3 regions of the Alteromonas sp. CI.11.F.A3 genome follow, and region 3 is predicted to be linked to each of the others. Evidence: predicted binding sites of a transcription regulator. Region 3 holds the regulator's gene; each other region holds the start of a gene.
What was found. Region 3 encodes FliA, which starts transcription of late flagellar genes. Its sites were predicted from a motif close to CTAAAGNTNNNNNNNNNNNNGCCGATA; they were not measured.
Positions count from the first base shown of each region.

Region 1 (2,274 bases), 530 kb from region 3:
TGTTTATAACCCGCCCGTACAGCCCTATTTAACCATTCTCTACCAAGATGATGACATCTTGGTAGCGAATAAGCCCAGCGGCCTGTTAAGTGTGCCAGGTAAGGCACAAGAACATAAAGACTCGCTTATTAGCAGAGTAAATACCGTGTTCCCCACTGCCACTGTGGTGCACAGGCTAGATATGGCGACATCGGGCATTATGGTGATGGCGCTCAATAAAGAAAGCCATCGGCATATTTCAAAGCAATTTGAACTACGCAAAACCAAGAAGCGCTATTTTGCTCGTGTTTTCGGCCACGTGAAAAGTAACAAGGGGGAAGTGAACTTACCCCTTATTTGTGATTGGCCTAATCGCCCAAAGCAAATGGTTGATTATGAGCGAGGCAAAAAAGCCCTAACCCACTATGAAGTGGTAGACGTAACGCCAAGAGCATCGCGTATCACCATTAATTCAGCCACTAGCGCTAATACTCCCCCTGATATAAGCCCCGGCTTTAGCACTACGAGTGAGCAAAGCGAAACGTTAGTGGCCTTGTACCCGGTTACAGGGCGCTCCCACCAACTCCGTGTGCACATGCTTGAGTTAGGTTACCCTATCTTAGGTGATAGGCTTTATGCGCATCCACAAGCCCTAGGTATGGCCGAACGTTTACAGCTGCATGCAGAAAGCTTGAGCTTTGCGCATCCTTCGTCTGAAGATTGGCTAACGTTCCAAACGCCTATTCCGTTTACTGGTTATACACACTACTCCCCCGCCCCACTATCTATCGATTGAAATTCTGGGCTATAGATTGAGACTTTGTGGCACTTCTTACCTATCTGTTTCACCTGCTTTCATTAAAGCGGTTAATTAACCCAGCGCTAAAAAATACTCTTGGTTCGAACTGAAGTTTTCAAAGGTTTAGCCGATAATTAAAGTGTTGAATGCTTTATTGGTACGCCATGTTACATTTATTTCGTTTTCTCGTGGTGGGTTGCAGCTTTATGTTTTCGATGGGATATTTTGTGCCTGGTGCGCAAGCCCAAAGCTTGTATGAGGATATCACCCACGCTTTTTTACCCGACGACATTACCTATGTAATGGCTGGGGAAATCCGCGTGCCTATTTTTGAGAGCTCTTCAGCATTGCCTATCTCTCGCGGTGCGGCCATTATTTTAGCTGATGCCTCGCCCACCGGACTCTCCATTGGGGATGCACGTCAATTAGCCAGCTTACTCAATGAAAAAGGTTGGCATGTGGTGGTTAGCCCAGTTTCATTGACGCTAGAGGAAGACCCTGACCTACCCGTCGATGAGGCTATTCACCCGAAAGCTGACAGTCGGCTTCAACGACAAAATTACGTATCGTCCAGCCAGCATCTAACCATCTTAATCAATGCGCTTAATACTCACCTTGAAAGTCATCAAGGGTTTAGAATGAACATTGCCTATGGAATGCAGGCTGCACAATTGCTGGATTTAGGTTCTAAAGGCATTATTCCCTCACCAGACACTTTAGTCGCCATCACCCCCTTTTGGCCGAATGACGACATAAACCGCGCTGTACCAGAATTTATTGCAGGCACTGAATTTCCGGTGTTAGACTTATCGATTAACGGCACCAATCCATGGGCGTTGCAAACGCAAGCAAAACGAAAGCAACTTGCCACCACTTCCCTTAAGCTTCACTACAGACAACAGTCTCTATTCACGCAAAATTCAACCTTTGGTCTAATGGACAATGAGAATAGCGCTAAAATTCAGCTAATTGCTGGCAGCGTTCTTGGATGGGCTCAACATTTAGGCTGGTAATTAGAATCTAAACCAATTAGTCTAATTTACAGTTTAAAACAGTAACCTATCTCATTTGCCTTGGGTTTTACAAGGTATCACTGGGTGTTCTGAACTATAATTCTTTTTAATCTTTAATAACGGCGGCTGTGTGTCTATGACTGTTCAAACATTCGTAAACAAAAAGGCCAAGCAGCTGTGTTTTTATCTGAGGTCATTTTGGCAAGGAGAGCTTCCAGTCGAGGAGATTGAGCTATTCTTTTGGGATAGTATGGAAGAGTGGGGCCAGATAGAGTACACATTTACCCAACCTTACACCTATAAGGAACGGGTCTTTTGGCATTTGCTCCATCAAGTCCATTTTTGGCAAGAAGATAAGTTACGTTCAGATAAATATCTTGTCGATGAGTTAATGAACTGTGTATTGTTTTTAGAAGGCAAAGGGCACTGCCCCATCGATTGTGTTGGTATACGCCCCTAGCAACTTTCTTTATTTATCAATTT
Region 1 covers NZ_CP136708.1:4,137,481-4,139,754, forward strand. The annotation lists gene R1T43_RS17745 (pseudouridine synthase) at 1-775, shown strand, start outside; gene R1T43_RS17750 (DUF3530 family protein) at 943-1,791, shown strand; gene R1T43_RS17755 (hypothetical protein) at 1,928-2,251, shown strand.
Region 1: a site for FliA is predicted at 885-911, ahead of R1T43_RS17750 (DUF3530 family protein). Genes of this name have one in related genera too.

Region 2 (2,274 bases), 130 kb from region 3:
AAGGCCAGGTCCGTCACCAAGTGATTAACGACCTTCCACTAGGCCGCAATGTAGATGAAATGCTTCGTATGGTTGATGCGCTTGCATTCCACCAAGACCATGGCGAAGTTTGCCCAGCGGGTTGGACACAAGGGAAAGCGGGTATGGATGCTTCACCAGAAGGCGTGGCTAAGTACCTTGCAGCAGAAGCTGACAAGTTATAATAGGCCGAAAGTATCTACAAAAGCCTTTAAAATAGGCATTTCGGCTTGTTAAACAGGCTTTATGCAAATCCGTTTATCCAATACTAAAACAGCGCCATTCGGCGCTGTTTTTTTCTATTGAATAGATTTTAATTTGAAGCGCTTGCCGCTAAGGCAGCATTTCAGGCGTTGCATATCAGCAAGGCTCATCAGGGCAGATAGGTTCACCTGCTAAGGGCCAGCCGCCCAGTGCTTTATAGCGATTTACCATAAAGCAAAAAAGCTCCGTGGTTTTTTGCGCATCGTATAATGCGCTGTGGGCTTCTTTTTGATCGAACTCAATGCCTGCCGCTCTGCAGGCTTTAACCAAAACAGTTTGGCCTAACGTTAAACCGGCAAGGCTGGTGGTATCAAATGATACAAACGGATGGAAAGGCGTGCGCTTAATGTTGCAGCGAGCTATGGCTGCGTTCACGAAGCTTTGATCGAAAGTGGCATTATGCGCCACAATCACCGAGCGCTGGCAATCCGCATCTTTTTGCGCTTTACGAATACCTTTGCACAACGACTTCATTGCTTCACTTTCTTCAATGGCACCGCGCAGGGCACAGTGAGGGTCGATACCGTTAAACTCTAGCGCTGCAGGTTCTAAGTTCGCGCCTTCAAAAGGGTCTACATGGTAATGAAAAGTTTGGTCGGGATAAATCAGGCCATCTTCTTCCATTTTTACCGTTACGGCAGCAATTTCAAGTAAGGCATCGGTCCCAGCGTTAAAACCGGCGGTTTCAACGTCGATAACAACAGGGAAGTAGCCCCTAAAACGATGAGGAAGGGAGTGGTGCAACTCAGACATAGTTTCTCTTAGCAGGTTCTTTGGTTACGTAACAAAGCTGTATCAACATAAAAATGCTACAAAAAGTGCTGGGATTATGGCAAGGATAACCCACGGTATCCAGCCTGAATTTCAATGTGGGGCGTAAGAAACCTGAAATGAGGGGCATAATTGATGGTATTAATGGTATAGAAGGCTAAACTTTTCTACACTAAGGACGATATATTCTGTAAGCGCCTTTTTGTTAGGTATGGTTTATCAGTTGAGTGGGTATAGTTGTGAAGCGTAAATTCGGTTTACTTATTCCGTTGTTTTTTACTACGGTCGCAAGCGGTGCTATGCGTCAGTATTCTGCTACGGTAGAAACGTCAAACTGGGAAGTGGTTGATGCATCGCGTTTGCAATGTACATTGAACCATCCTTTACCCGGCTACGGCGATGCCATGTTTACAAGCGTGGCTTCTAAACGGCTTAATATGGAATTTGAGCTAGATATGCATTTATTGCCTAACCGCTTCGATGTAGCTGCTGTTTATTCTGTACCGCCAAAGTGGATGCCAGGTGTTGCGCCTAAAACCATCGCCGATATGACATTGCGCACGCAATATAATGGCGACCTTCCACAAGACGCTGCATGGACTATGCTAAGTGAACTCGAAAAAGGTTTCTGGCCCACCATTTATTATCAAGACTGGTACAACGAATACGATAAAGTGAGTGTTGCATTAAACGCCAGTAATTTTTCGATGGTGTATAGAGACTTCGTTAAGTGTGTGTCTAACTTATTGCCTTACAACTTCGACGATATTGCCTATACGGTGTTGTCGTATCAGAAAAACAGTACCGAACTGACAAAGTATTCTCAAAAGCGCCTAACAATGATTGGGGAATACCTAAAAGAAGATAGCGATTTAGAGTTAGTCTTGCTTGATGGCTATACCGATAGTTATGGCGGGCGATGGAACAACGAACAATTATCTATACGCCGAGCCAATGAAGTAAAAAGCTACTTAACGACCATTGGCGTGCCCGATGACAGAATTCAACTGACGGGACACGGCGAGAAGCGTCATATCGCAAATAACGATACCCGAGAATCACGAGCACAAAATAGGCGGGTAGTCGTGCGTTTATCTAAATCTTAGGGTTATATAAAACCTAAATGAAATCTATAAAAAAGCGGCTTAATAGCCGCTTTTTTTGTGAAGTGAATAATCTACTTGTTGTTGCTATTCGCCTTGAGCCTCAAGCCAGGCTTTT
Region 2 covers NZ_CP136708.1:3,477,414-3,479,687, reverse strand. The annotation lists gene R1T43_RS15025 (peroxiredoxin C) at 1-203, shown strand, start outside; gene rnt (ribonuclease T) at 379-1,035, opposite strand; gene R1T43_RS15015 (flagellar protein MotY) at 1,353-2,159, shown strand; gene glpQ (glycerophosphodiester phosphodiesterase) at 2,244-2,274, opposite strand, start outside.
Region 2: a site for FliA is predicted at 1,211-1,237, ahead of R1T43_RS15015 (flagellar protein MotY). Genes of this name have one in related genera too.

Region 3 (2,274 bases):
TTAATTTACCAACTTCAGCAAAGAGCTCAATGGACTCTTTCATCGAAACGGCTTCTAAGACGGCGTTCGCTGATGCGTTATCGCCCTCTTCAAGATACGCTACCAATTTTTTGGCTTCTTCGAGCGTTATAGAGACACTTTCATTTGTCGACATCCAGTAAACCTCATTTCTCTGGTGAGCGTCTGGATCAACCTAAACGTTCGAAGATTTTGTCTAATTTCTCTTTCAACGTAGCGGCAGTGAAAGGTTTTACAACATAACCGTTTACACCAGCTTGCGCTGCGGCAACGATTTGTTCTTTCTTCGCTTCTGCTGTCACCATAAGAACCGGTAGGTGCTTCAACTTATCGTCGGCACGTATAGCGCGTAATAAGTCGATACCTTGCATACCTGGCATATTCCAATCTGTTACAACAAAGTCAAAATCACCTTGTTGTAGCATAGGCAGCGCGGTGTTACCGTCGTCCGCTTCCTGGATATTGGCAAAACCCAAATCTTTTAGCAGGTTCTTTATGATACGTCTCATGGTAGAAAAATCGTCAACCACGAGAATTTTCATACTTTTATCCAAAATAGCCTCCAATGAGGGGTTAATTGTTATTAATTTCTATTCTTCGTCAACTTGCCACGATTTCATTCGTGATTTGAGTTTTAACATGGCCTGACTATGAATCTGACTCACTCGCGATTCACTAACATCAAGAACTTCCCCTATTTCTCTAAGGTTCAGTTCTTCATCATAGTATAAAGAAAGTACAATCGCTTCCCGTTCGGGTAATGTAGTAATAGCATGTGCTAGCGCTTTTTGGAAAGCCCCTTGCATCAAATCTTCTAACGGTGCGTCGCTGCCTCGGTTTTTTTCTGTAGAAATAACATCTTCAGAAACACCTAGGTCCTCAATACCCACCAATTTCCCAGCATTCACTTCGTTAAGCATTTGATGATAATCTTGCATACTGACATTCATTTTAGCTGCAATATCAACATCTCGCGCGTCTCGGCCTGTTTCACCTTCAACTTGAGAGATTGCTTCGGTGATTGCTCTTCCGTTTTTATGAACAGAGCGAGGCGTCCAATCACCTTTTCTTATTTCATCAAGCATGGCGCCGCGAATACGAATACCTGCAAAGGTTTCGAAACTTGCACCTTTGGAACCGTCAAAATTTCGTGCAGCTTCTAGCAGTCCAATCATACCTGACTGGATTAAATCATCGACAAGAACACTGGCTGGTAATCTCGCCATTAAGTGGTGTGCTATTCGCTTCACCAGCGAAGCGTGACGCTCAACTAATTGTGACTTGTCCGTTTGCTGTTGATAAGCGGCTGCTTTGCTATTCAACGCTGACTTCCTACTGCTTTATCTGCTACTAGTTGTTCAATAAAAAATTCTAAATGACCACCTGGTTGCGCAGGAATAGGCCATGATGCTGCTTTGGCTGCTAGCTGGCTAATTGCCAAGGCTGCCGGCGAACTTGGGTAAGCATCTACAATTGACGTTTGTTTACGTACTGCTTTGCGTATGTTCTCGTCAAAAGGAACTGTTGCTACCAATTCTAGCGCAACATCTAAGAATCGCCCTGTTACTTTAGATAATTTACTGAAAAGCTCCTGACCTTCTCTAACATCGCGGACCATGTTGGCGACCACTTTGAAGCGAAAAACACCGTGCTCTCGGTTAAGAATTTTAATTAACGCATAGGCATCAGTGAGTGAAGTGGGCTCATCGCACACTACCACCATAATATCTTGAGAGGCTTTGGAGAAACTTAGCACCATATCGGAAATACCTGCTGCGGTATCCACAATAAGTACATCAATGGGCGAGCGCAATTCGCTAAAAGCTCTAATGAGCCCTGCATGCTGCGTTGGTGATAGCTCTGCCATTGATTGAGAGCCTGATGTGGCTGGTGCTATTTTTATACCGTGAGGGCCCGTAACGAGTACATCGTCCAAGGTACACTCACCAGATAATACGTGAGAGAGGTTTTTCTCTACGCGCAATCCTAGCATTACATCCACATTGGCCAGACCTAAGTCTGCATCCAATACCATTACCCGCTTTCCCTGCTTTGCCATAGCAATAGCTGTGTTTAGCGTAATATTTGTCTTACCAACGCCACCTTTACCTCCGGTGACGGCGATAACTTTGATTAATCGTGATTGCTTCATTTTTCGTAAGCTACTCGCTTGATCATCAATCATACTGCTCGTGCTGTTTTAACCACATTGTTACTAGTAGTATGATTCAAACCGTACTTTTTATAAAGCTTTGC
Region 3 covers NZ_CP136708.1:3,611,319-3,613,592, forward strand. The annotation lists gene R1T43_RS15590 (protein phosphatase CheZ) at 1-154, opposite strand, end outside; gene cheY (chemotaxis response regulator CheY) at 189-572, opposite strand; gene R1T43_RS15600 (RNA polymerase sigma factor FliA) at 609-1,340, opposite strand; gene R1T43_RS15605 (MinD/ParA family protein) at 1,337-2,203, opposite strand; gene flhF (flagellar biosynthesis protein FlhF) at 2,200-2,274, opposite strand, start outside.